2 linked regions of the Prosthecobacter dejongeii genome follow. The main gene of each other region encodes a partner of the protein of the gene in region 2 in a complex. Links are inferred from orthologs where the notes say so. Each region holds a gene or a part of one and is shown on either strand. Other genes may lie near its edges. The genes, in order: rpsT and rpsL.

Region 1 (8,895 bases), on a different replicon or contig from region 2:
CCGTTGAGATTTCATCGTGTGCCCAGGTAGGGTAGCGATCGGCAAACTTCGTTTTAAACTCACCCGTGTAGGCTGCGGGCAGACCGATCAAGGTGCCGCCGGCATGATTGCAGGCTGTTTCATAATCCACTGCATGGGCGATCATTTTAAAGTCATCCATCCAACCGGTGAAACCAGTGACCGCACTCCCTGCGGGTTTGCCCAGCGTCAGCTTACCCACAGTGGGTTGGAAGAGAGAGGTATAAAGATCCTGCCAGCGATGATACAGAATGCCATTGAGATGGAAGTCCACCTCCGTGCCGTTTTTCCGCACTTGAAAGGCTAGGTGCGCCCATCCGGTATCAGGCAGTAAATCATCCATGGCACTGGCAGGTGTAGTGACACTCACTGGCGGCAGGGTGATCTTATTGATCACCGTTCCTGCGGCGTTCGCATAGAAGAGCTGACGACGACCACTGAGACGGATGGAGGTGCCATCTGGAAAAGTAACCAAGTGGCGCTCCACGGCATCATCTGCTGTACGGCAGTCCACAAACATGCCGATGTACCAATCTTTCGCGCTCACGCTTTGAGGTTGAGTCAGCACATTGAATTCCAGGCCGATGCTGCCATTCATCCAAAACCCCTTGCCATGGACACCGCCAGTCGCGGCAGGCTCCAGACGGCCATTACCGATGACAAGACCATGCTTGGGCACCACCCAGTTAGTGGCTAAAGAGGTGGCTGCGTTTTGCAGTTTCACAGGGTTTGAAAACGTATTCGTCGAGGTATTCCACCCGCTGTGATGAGTGAAATAGTTCTGACCCGTTCCAGAATTCACAAACGTGAGCAAGCCACTCATGTTCGCGATGATGAAAGCGTCTGGGTCTAGATAATCATCGAAGGCCAGCTCATCGGTCTGCTTGCCATTGGTGATGGGCCAGGCCACATCCCGGAGACTGATGGGCATGAATTTGGTGCGGTAGTTGAAGAGATTTTCCAGGGAATCAATGATGTTACCATTGTCATTCTCTCCCACCGGCATTTGCTTGGTCGCACGACCGAAGCCCAAGCGGATCTTGCCATTCTCCGTGCCTAAGGGGCCAGAGTTAGGCAGGAACAATGAAACCAGGCGGGACTGCGGTCCCATGGTGGTATCCCCTGCCCCCACGGCGTAGTCCATGTCATTGTTGAGGTTATCAAACTGCACCAACTTGCCATGGGTCCACAGGCCGATGATGGAAAGACACTGATGTTTACCACCGTCTTCGGCATCATAAATCGGGGTTTCTTCAGGCACACCGGTTTGGGGATAACGGCTGTTATTCCAGCTCCCGCCAGAGAGATAATGCAGACGGTCAAAGCCTGCCTCAATGATCAGGTTCTTTGCATGGCGATCCATCCAGGGATAGGATCCTCCAATGTCTTCTCCATCCGGAATGAGATTGCCTTCCGTATCCCGAAATGGCGCACGAGCGAAACCAAACTTATTGTTAATCCGTGTGTCGTACGGGGCATGCGTGATGGGGATCAAATGCGTCCACTGAGCGGGATCTGCAGTCGCCCCAGTGGGGTAATAGGAATACACGATATCACAGCCCTGGGCAGCTTTGGCCACACCCGTCACCGGATCTGTCCATGGCATGGAGCCAGCGCCCACTCGCACCACGAGCAGACGGCCATCTCCTACCACCATCGGCTCAAACGCCTGGGCTGAAAAAGCGTAAACGGGTCCTGCTAAAGTCGTCCCCGTTTTGGTAATAGAGGTAATAGCCGCACTCGTCGTCTTGGGATTGCTCACGATCACACGGATCGGAGTGACAAAGAACTGCGTGCGTTTATCCGCAGTCACGGGGTCCGTCGTGTTGCTGGTGACGAAGAGCTTGATGTCATACACATCTTGCCCACTCGCATTCACCGTCGGCGGTGCATCATCCCACATGCAGGCATGAGACACACCTTTCACCCCATCGGTATATTGAAAACGGCTGGCTGAGGCACTGGCAAATCCGTCCATCCACTTGAAGCTTGTGCTGCTCATCGTGTGAGAGCCTGCGGGATTCAGCAGAAAGGGCTGAGACATCTTTTCAGGCATCATCAGCGCAAATCGCGGCGTGCCACCTTCCGTGCCGCCACCTTCAACAATGACGCCCACACGCCCATCCTGCGTCACGCGCAGACCTGGCATGTGAGGACGGGTGAAGCTGCTGTTCAGATACGTCGCACCTGAATAGTTTTTAATCACGCCTGTCACCTCACGCCAGATGGCAGGAGATTCCGGGATCGCTTGCTGGCTAAAGGCAGGCACACAGGGCAGACAGACTGCCATTAGGAGAGGTCGTATCCAGTTGTTAGTCATTGGCACGGATTGGGTTGGTGCCAATGAAAATAAGAAATCGTGATCTGGATCGCTTGAACGAATCGCTTGGAGATTAGAATATTTCGCTCACCCCTTAAGAACGGTGGCGCTGACGATAAGCCAGAGGAGCGTCCCCATATTTACCCTTAAAACAACGTAGCAGATGACTCTGATCCGCAAAGCCCGTCATGTGGGCAATCGTAGCCACGGAATCATCCGTCTCTCGCAGCAGCTTAGCCGCTCGCTCCACTCGCAACTCCTTCACATATTGGGCAAAACCCCAGCCCGTGGTCTCTTTGAAAAAGGCTCTAAAACGACTGGTGCTCATGCCCGCTGCTTTGGCCGCTTCCGGTTGGGAAAGGGACTCATGCGCATGCAGCGAAACATAGTCCAGAGAGCGACGTAGCCGCTCCTCCTTCACGGCTCGATCCGTCGTCGCTAAACCCTGGCTGGAGGCCGCTGAAAAAGCCTGCCGCATTTGGAACAAAACGGCCATGAAATGAAATTTCAGCGCCACCCATCGTTCCTCTCCCACCTCCGCATGAAACCAGCACTTCACTAAACGCAGCAAGGCCTCATGCACCGCAGGAGCGGCAGGGTGATCCACCTTCAAAAGCGGTAGCACCCCAGCGCGCCGACGATCCCAGGGCAGTAAAAACCCCTGATCCACCACAGCCCCCGCCTGAGCCACCAAGTGAGATGGAAAGAGCATCACCAGAGCTGTGTGCGCGGCATCCATGCGCATGACACCGTGGATTTTTAGAGGATCCACCAACACGACATCCCCCGGATCAAACAGGAAGCGATCATTGCCACTGCGAAAGTCTCCACGACCGCTCAAAGCCACAAAGAACTCGTAATAATCATGCCAGTGCATCCAGTTCTCTCCCACCATGCGGCGGTAACCTGGATACTGCTGTAGGCTCATGATCAAAGGTAACGGCTCAGGAAATCGCCGTCCCAAGTAACGCCGAGAATCAATGCGGCCTGAGAGATCAAAAATCTCCGGCTTCTGCGTGGCTAAAAACGCCAGCAAGTCGGCGGTCGCAACAGGCAGCGTTTTCATGCTTCAGGCTCGCTGATAGCTTGGCATCAAGGGATGCTTTGCCCCTGAGCAGCCTCCCAGAGGCCATACCAGTCTTCGCGTTCCAACTGAATGTCCATGGCCTGCGCGGTGGCGATCAATCGCTCAATTTTATTGGTGCCAATGATCGGTAAAGGTTGGGAAGGATGAGCAAGAATCCACGCATAAGCCAACTGGTCCAGCGTCGCTCCACCATACTTGGCAGAGAGCTCTGCCGCTTTTTTCTGCAATCGAGCTCCCGCAGGGTTTTCTGGACTCATCAAGGCTCCCTTAGCCAGCGGTGACCAGGCCATCGGCTTGAATCCTAGCTTCTGACTCTGATCCGCCGTGCCATCATAGATTGGGTCCATATGCAACAGACTGAATTCAATCTGGTTGGTAACCAGGGGCTGATCCATCCTTGAATTGAGCAGGTCAAACTGATGCACATTGTAGTTAGAAACGCCTGCACTGCGAATCTTGCCTTCCTTGAGCAAACGGTTTAGCCCTTCCGCCGTTTCATCGGCTGAGGTGAGCCAATCCGGCCGATGCACCAGCAAGAGATCCAGATAATCCGTGCCCAGCAGTCGCAGAGATTTCTCGGCGCTTTTCACGATTCGGGCTGCCGTGGCATTGTAATGCGCCACTTTCCGGTCAGGGTGAAAATCACAAGGCACGTAAATGCCGGATTTGGTGACGATCTCAAATTTCTCTCGCAGACCAGGCTCTTTTTTCAAAGTCTGGCCGATGAATTCCTCGACACGATAGAGTCCATAGATCTCGGCGGTGTCTAACGTGGTGATCCCGAGCTCTAAACACGCATGAAGACGCTTTAAAAGGTCATCGGAATGGGCTGTCGCTGGGTCATCCAGAAAACGCCAAGTACCATAAACAAGACGGGAAAAAGCAGGACTGTTTGAGGCCAAAAAAACACGGGGAATCATGAGGCAGCGATTGAAAAGGGTAACCGAGCATTTGAAAACGCAAAAATGCACTGCCACTCAAGTTCTCTAGACTTGGCCATAAACACAAAAAACCCGCCTGCGATCAAGCAAGGCGGGTGTTTAAAAACGAAAGCGAAAGTCGAATTAAGCCTTCTTGGTCAGAGCACCCACCTTGAGGGCAAGGCGGCTCTTCAGACGGGAAGAAGTGTTCTTGTGAAGAACTTTAGTTTTGGAAGCTTTGTCCGTCGCCGCAGAAAATTCGCTGAGGCTGGAATTAGCAGCAGCGGAATCGCCCTTTTCGATAGCGCTGAGAACTTTCTTACGCAGCGTGCGAATGCGGCTCTTCACGGATTGATTGGCCGCCGTGCGCTTGGCGGTCTTGCGGATGTCTTTTTCTGAAGAGCGAATGTTAGCCATATAAAAGTCTGCTGAGAGAGAGGGCGGAGTGTATAGAGCACTCTTTTAAAACTGTCAAACTGGAATCTGCAACTGCTTCGCTCCAAATAATTGCTGTCACAAATGATTCGTTAAGCGGTAAGACTCATGAGAAACCTAGAATTTCCACTGTCATGACCCGTCGCTGCTTGCTCCCCCTTTTCAGTTCCTTCGTGATCGCCACCCTCGCGCTTGCTCAGTCGGCGGCCGCTGAGGTTTACGAAATGCGTATCTATACAACCAACGAAGGCAAACTGGATGCCCTCCTGGCCCGTTTTCGTGACCATACCTGCCGTCTTTTTGAGAAACATGGCATCATCAATATTGGATATTGGGTGCCCCTAGCTAAAGAAGACGGGGCCGAAAACACCCTGATTTACATTCTCAAACATGAAAGCGTGGAAGGCGCGAAGAATGCCTTTGCCAATTTCGGCAAAGATCCTGAATGGCAGGCGGCGCGAAAAGCCAGTGAGGAAAAAGGCAAGATCCTCGCCCGACCGCCGGAATCTGTGTTTTTGAGCAGCACCGATTATTCCCCCCTGATCAAATTGGGCAAAGCTGCCAAGGATCGCGTTTTTGAACTGCGCACTTACACCACTCCCGTCGGCAAGCTAGATTCCCTGCATTCTCGCTTCAAAAATCATACCATGGCCCTTTTCACTAAACATGGCATGGATCATGTCGCTTATTGGGTGCCTGCTAAGGGGCAAAAAGATGAAAACATCAAACTCATCTACATCCTATCTCACGCCAGCCAAGAAGCCGGCAAAACCTCTTTCACCGCCTTCCGGGCGGACCCAGAATGGATCCAGGCGAAAAGTGAAAGCGAGAAAGACGGATCTCTCACCCTTCCTCAACCAGATGGCGTGAAAAGCATCTACCTACGCGCCACAGACTTTTCTCCCATTCGCTGAATATCCGACGAAAAACCTACGTCAGCGGCAACGAAAATCCCTTGCCAAAACACGTATCAAACCTAATGAATTTCCAATGTCTCATCAAGACTTCTTATTCAAGATAACACAGGGAGTCTGTTTGACTCTCGCTCTAGCGTTCACCACAAGTTGTGGAAAAAAATCTCAGATCATCTACGAAGCAGAGCAAAAGCGCCTGACCATGATGGAGCTTCAAGGCCAGTCAAAAAAGCTAGAAAGCGAAATTTTAGCGACAGGAAATCTGGGCCGTTATCAAAACACTCAACCAAGTCACGTCGTCGAGCTCAAACACCTGCTTGAAAGACAGAAGACTGAAAACATACAACTTAAGGCAGACAAAGAAGCTGCTCAGAAAAGAGTCGAAGCGGTGAAACAGGAAATGTCCCGCTACCTCACTCAATTTCGCTAACTTTAAATTTACGGACCCATGGAAGGAAAGCATCTTATTTATGTTCTGCTATTAATCGCGCTGATGGGCGTCGGTTACGGCATCTATCACACCACCGAGATTGATGATGCCAATAAAGAGTTGATTGCCGTAACAGAACAGATCGGTAGCCTTGAGTCTCTGATTCAAAAACAGAAGGCCTACATCGAAGTACGCGGTGAAGCTGTCGCTCTGCTTACGGCTTTAAATATCATGCAGAAAGATGCAGCAGGTATTCGCAAAGAAATCGTTGATTTGCGTCTGGGTGAAGAACAAGCCCGTCGTGATTTTGAGCAGGCCATCGAAAACTCTCGCAGCAATGCCGCAGGCCTCGTCTTGAATGATCCAATCCTCCCTAACGGGATTCGTCTGCGCAACGCTCGCGTCGAGAAAGTGGATAAAGATGTCACAACGATCAGCCATTCGGAAGGGATCTCCAAGTTCACTCCAGATATGCTGCCTCTAGAACTGAAGGAGCGCTTTCGTTTTGGCATGCCCATAGGCGGGCCCACTGAGACGGCGACCCTTACGGCCGCCACCTCAAGTGTGCCAACCATCACAGCCTCCTCACTTCCTGTGGCAGCTTCAAAAACAGACCTCCTCTCAGCAGCGCAGAAGCAGCTCGAAAAGCTAAAAAAGGAACTTCCCTACCTGGAAGAGGAACTTAAAAAGACAGAGACAGAATCTGCTGCTGCCACCTCACCTTCAAAAAAATTCTACTTCAAGAATCGGTTGGACTCGATCAACAAGCAAATAGCCGACCTCAAAGGCCAGATGCTGCTTGCCGAAAACGAAGTTAAAAAGCACGAGTAGTTTTAGAAGTCAGGTCTTTAGAGTCTGCGAGTTACACACACGCGAGTAGCTCACAGACTCGCCTTCCCCCCAATCCCTCGGCGTTTTTTGCCGCGAGAAGACTGGCAAAGTCCGAACATTCCTGCGGAGTCCACTGAGCTAACCATCCGTGCAAAAAAGCACCGTGATACACATCCCCACAACCGGTGCTATCCAACAGGGGAGAAGCCGAATAGGCCGGTTGGTGAAAGCGCCATCCGTTGGGCATTGCCAGCCAACTTCCCTGGGTTCCTTGGGTGATCACAACCACTAGAGCCGGTGGATTCAGTAGTTTTAGGAACATTTCTTCCACGTCAGACGTTTGGCAAAAAGCTTCCGCAAATTGCCAGGAAACAATGCGGATATGACTTCGAAGAACCAAGTCCCGGATAGAATCTCGGTAGCGTCCCGCCCCACCGTCAAAGGAAATTAATACATTCGCCTCCGTGGCTAACTTCACAGCCTGCCTCGCGGCTGCTTCGTGGCGCCCATTGATATGCAGCAGCCGAGCTTTAGAGATCCGTTCGCGATGATGATCCTGAAGCTTTAGCTCTCCTGCATTGGAAGGCAAATATGTGATTTGGCGCGCGCCATCTCCTTTTCGTACCAGAATCACCGCCTGAGCCGAGATCGCTGTCGGCAGGAGCTCGATGGCTTCCGTCGAGACTTTATGACGCTGTAAATCAGCCATGATCCGCTGGCCAGCAGTGTCGCCGCCGACAACGTCAAACAGCGCGGCAGATCTGCCAAGACAACCTAGTACGCAAAGAGCGGTGGCCACAGGACCACCGCCCATCTGTAAATGCTGGAAAGCCTCTGTGACACCCTCTTGATCACTGAACTCAGGTACTAACCAAAGATCATCTTGAGTCGCCGCACCGATTCCTATCACCTCAATGATAGGAGTGGTGGCAGCAGTAAAAGTCACAAACAGCCTGATGCGTTTCCGCACCCTAAAAAACAAACATCAAAGACCTGCACCACCGCTCTTAGCGATGAAATTAAGAGCGAGGACCGCAACAGAGAGAAGAAAAACAACCCAAGCGAGAATCATAAAGAAAGGGACAAAAGTTAAGAGTAATGAAAACTTACGGCCTCAATCTTACTGAGGGAGGGCAGGAAGATGGCCGCCGGAGATGAACTCATTGGACCAAGAACCGTCTGGCAGAGCTCTTTCCCATTTCACAGGAACCGCAGGCGGCACCATGATTGGGGAATCTGCGCTGGCTGAAATGCGGTCACTACCGAACATCTGGATGACCAGAAGAACGACGGAAGCAAGCAAACACGCGACTGAGAGTGGCATCAGGCCTTCCTCAGGATCTTTTTCTTCATAGAACTGTTGGGAATCCGTAGCCGCTGTGCGTTTTACGGGAGCACTAGGCGGAGCCGAGATGCTCGGACGAGCCATGGGCTGAGTCTGCTGAAGTTTTACCGTAGCTTTGGGGAGAGCACCTGCGCCTGCGCCAGGTCCTGCCGCCAAAGGTGCCGTGCCAGGAGTGCGAGGAGCGCTGACTGCTGGACGCGTCGGCATGGTCTTCAAGGGCGCTGTCGTAGCCCCCGTTTCCATGCGAGGTGCGCCTGGTGCCACGGGTGCTGCAGGAGCACCTGGTGCACGCGGTGGAGCGCCTGCCATGGGAGGTGCGCCAGGAGCGATAGGAGGTGCCCCTGGAGCCGAAGGTGGACGAGGCGCAGCCATAGGCACAGTCGCCGCTGGTGGTGCACCCAGAGGCCGCGGTGCTGGTGGCACGGGCATGGAAGGTGGCGGCGCGCTAGGAACAGGAGAAGAAACCACCGGCACAGCGGAGGTGGTTTTGCGCACATCCATCGGTGCAGGTGGCAGCTTCACGGGAGCCGTGGCTGACTTCGGTGCTGGCGGGGGCAGCGGTGCAGACGGTAGCTGAATGGGTGCCGTAGAACGC
Region 2 (3,111 bases):
CCCGGAAGGTAGTCGATGACAGCATCGATCAAATACTGAACACCTTTGTTCTTGAATGCCGAACCACCCGCCATTGGGATGATCTTGTTGGCAATCACGCAACGGCGAAGGCCTTCTTTGAGCTGCTGAATGGAAATCGGCTGTTCTTCGAGGAACATCATGCCAATTTCTTCATCGTGGCTGCAAACTTGATCCAACAGACCTTCGTAGGCTTCTTTTGCTTTGGCAATTTCAGCGCCTTCAAGGTCACGAACTTTGTAAGTAGAACCGAAACGGTCATCATCATTGTAAATGATGGCTTTCTGGTTCACCACGTCAATCTGGCCAGACAAATTATCTTCAGCACCAATCGGAATCAGGATTGGCCAGGCATTGGCCCCCAGTTTTTCACGGACATCTTTGACAACGTTTTCAAAGTTGGCACCCGTGCGGTCCATCTTATTAACGAAAGCGATACGAGGAACGCTGTATTTTTCAGCCTGACGATAGACTGTCTCGGACTGCGGCTGCACACCTGCCACACCGCATAGAACGAAAATTGCACCATCCAGAACACGAAGAGAGCGCTCGACTTCGGCGGTGAAATCCACGTGCCCTGGGGTGTCAATGATGTTGACACGCATGTCTTCATTCTCACGCAGCTTGAAGATACCCTCTTCTTTAAGCTGTTTCCAGCGAGCTGTTACAGCGGCGGAAGTGATGGTGATGCCACGCTCTTTTTCCTGCTCCATCCAGTCGGTGGTAGCAGCGCCATCATGAACTTCACCAATTCTGTGAATCATCCCTGTGTAAAACAGGATACGCTCAGTCAGAGTGGTCTTGCCCGCGTCAATGTGAGCACAGATCCCGATGTTACGGGTGCGCTCCAGAGGATATTCGCGGCTGGGGGAGTTAGGATTCGACATGTGACAGAAGAAGTGTGGTGTGAGCGAGCAGCGTGATGGGAATAACCGCGATTAGAAGCGGAAGTGAGCGAACGCGCGGTTGGCCTGAGCCTGCTTATGAACGTCGTCACGCTTACGGACTGCGGAACCCTGCCCAGTGGAGGCTTCCTTGAGCTCATTTGCCAGCGCACGGTGCATTGGGACACCCTTGCGACCACGAGCATAACCAACAATCCAGCGCATGGCCAGAGACTCAGAGCGAGACTGATTCACTTCCAGAGGAACCTGGTAAGTAGCACCACCCACGCGGCGAGCTTTTACCTCAACCTTAGGCTTAGCGTTTTCGATCGCACGATTGAAAAGATCCAAAGGATCAATGGAATCGGTTTTCTCATTCAGCTGCTCGATGGCTGCATATACAATGCGCTCAGCGAGAGACTTTTTGCCGCTCTGCATGACGCGGGCAATGAGGTGAGCCACAAGCTCGCTATCATAGCGAGAGTCTTTGTGAACAGGCTTGTCGTAAACGCGTTTTCTGCGGGCCATAACGGGTAAGGGGACGAGGTGGGCTTAAAGGAGGGGTAAATTCAACGAAGGCTTACTTCTTGCCTTTGGCAGGAGCGGCAGCAGCAGCACCCTTCTTCGGACGCTTAGCACCATACTTGGAACGGCCACGACGGCGCTTGTCCACACCCAAGCAGTCCAGAGTACCGCGAACAATGTGATAACGAACACCCGGCAAATCCTTCACACGACCACCGCGAACCAGCACGATGCTGTGTTCCTGGAGGTTGTGGCCTTCACCACCGATGTAAGCGATAACTTCGAAGCCGTTCGTCAGGCGAACTTTGGCAACCTTACGCAAAGCCGAGTTTGGCTTTTTAGGCGTGCGGGTCATGACCTGAAGGCAAACGCCGCGACGCTGCGGGCAGCTTTCAAGCGCAGGCGACTTCGACTTCACCGCTTTATCTTTGCGGCCGTGTCTGACGAGTTGATTGATGGTGGGCATGGTCTGAAAAATATTCCGTTCCTTGATGGCCGCAGAGGGCATGGAATCAGAAGAAGACAGTGCAACCACCCTCAAGAGGGTTTAGCACAGTGTTTTTCCGGTTCACTGCTCCGATAGCAAAGACTCACTCTCGTGAATCATTAGCCAGCACTCACGGGGAGTGCTTGGGCCGGGGAGCGGGCACTTTGGGTTAGATCCTCTTTTGTGCAAGATCTTTTTCATGTCTTTGTGAAGTTTTTCACAAGTAATTGTCTAGGATAACTTAACAAATGCGCCACTTCCACAGTTCTTATGGATTCACTGAGTCTTGAAGTGCTTTTTGTTATTCCCTTCCCCAATCCCTGTAAAATGGGCATTCCAGCCGCACCCGCCAAATGTAGACATGCAAGAAACACCCAATATTCAGGTTTTCGTGGCCAAGATGACAATGGCCAGAAGCTCTGAGTTATTGACACTAAAATTAGGTTAGGCGGACTCATTGCTCTCCCCTTCCCTGCCCGATTACAACAAAGCCACCTCTGTTCGAGATGGCTTTGATCCGCCGAAAACTGTCTCAGAAGCCTTTTATTGGGCGCAATCTGGGCACTGACCGAAGAACTCCAGTTCATGGTAAAGCTTTTTGAAGCCGGATTTTTTAGCGATTTGCTTTTCCAGCGCCTGAACTGGGCAGGAAATATCCAGTTTTTCGATTCTGCCGCAGTCATTGCAGATCAAGTAATCATTATGCTCACCAGGAAGAATCATCGTGTAATAGGCCGCGCGATCATGCAGGCCTAACCGACGGATGAGGGTGCGTTCCTCCAGCTTCATGAGCAGTCGATAGACGGTGGCTTTATCCGCACCACTGCCCAGGTGCTCAGACTCGGCGATATCCGCCAGCGTCAGCGGTTGACAGGCGTGGATGAGGATGGAGAGCACATCCTCCAAGGCTTTTGTGCGGCGTAGCCCAGATTCACGGGCACGCTCCATGGAGTCACGCAGGAGCTTTTCCGGTTCCAGGCGCACGCAGCCGTCGTGGTGGTGATGATGGTGTTTGCTCACGATGCTTTTGGTTATCTCTACAGCTCCGTCTAACGCCAAGTTAAACCTTGGTGACGATACGATCAATCGCCACCAAGGAGAATCAATGGTTAGTCAGCTTTACGCTTCAACTGAGGGAAAAGGACCACATCACGAATGCTTTCGGCCCCAGTCAGCATCATAATGAGGCGGTCAATG

Evidence for each region.
Region 1: rpsL (region 2) and rpsT share a complex: the UniProt entries of both Bacillus subtilis proteins name them as parts of the 30S ribosomal subunit. The link is inferred for Prosthecobacter dejongeii from one-to-one orthologs.

What each region holds. Positions count from the first base shown.
Region 1 is NZ_JACHIF010000008.1:11,906-20,800, reverse strand. The notes cover bases 3,127-5,965. They hold rpsT (30S ribosomal protein S20), read right to left. Parts: upstream 4,763-5,965; coding sequence 4,490-4,762; downstream 3,127-4,489. Other genes in these bases: HNQ64_RS17165 (hypothetical protein), read left to right, coding at 5,816-5,965; HNQ64_RS17170 (NIPSNAP family protein), read left to right, coding at 4,915-5,694; HNQ64_RS17180 (aldo/keto reductase), read right to left, coding at 3,431-4,345; HNQ64_RS17185 (AraC family transcriptional regulator), read right to left, coding at 3,127-3,404. Outside these bases: HNQ64_RS17190 (hypothetical protein), read right to left, coding at 1-2,287; more of HNQ64_RS17185, read right to left, coding at 2,433-3,126; more of HNQ64_RS17165, read left to right, coding at 5,966-6,124; HNQ64_RS17160 (hypothetical protein), read left to right, coding at 6,143-6,955; HNQ64_RS17155 (PfkB family carbohydrate kinase), read right to left, coding at 6,987-7,901; HNQ64_RS17150 (hypothetical protein), read right to left, coding at 8,076-8,895. UniProt on the Bacillus subtilis protein: Binds directly to 16S ribosomal RNA.
Region 2 is NZ_JACHIF010000011.1:81,278-84,388, forward strand. Bases 189-3,111 are described here. They hold rpsL (30S ribosomal protein S12), read right to left. Parts: upstream 1,894-3,111; coding sequence 1,483-1,893; downstream 189-1,482. Other genes in these bases: fusA (elongation factor G), read right to left, coding at 189-905; rpsG (30S ribosomal protein S7), read right to left, coding at 957-1,430; HNQ64_RS20895 (Fur family transcriptional regulator), read right to left, coding at 2,458-2,934; lysS (lysine--tRNA ligase), read right to left, coding at 3,024-3,111. Also shown: more of fusA, read right to left, coding at 1-188. UniProt on the Bacillus subtilis protein: With S4 and S5 plays an important role in translational accuracy. Interacts with and stabilizes bases of the 16S rRNA that are involved in tRNA selection in the A site and with the mRNA backbone.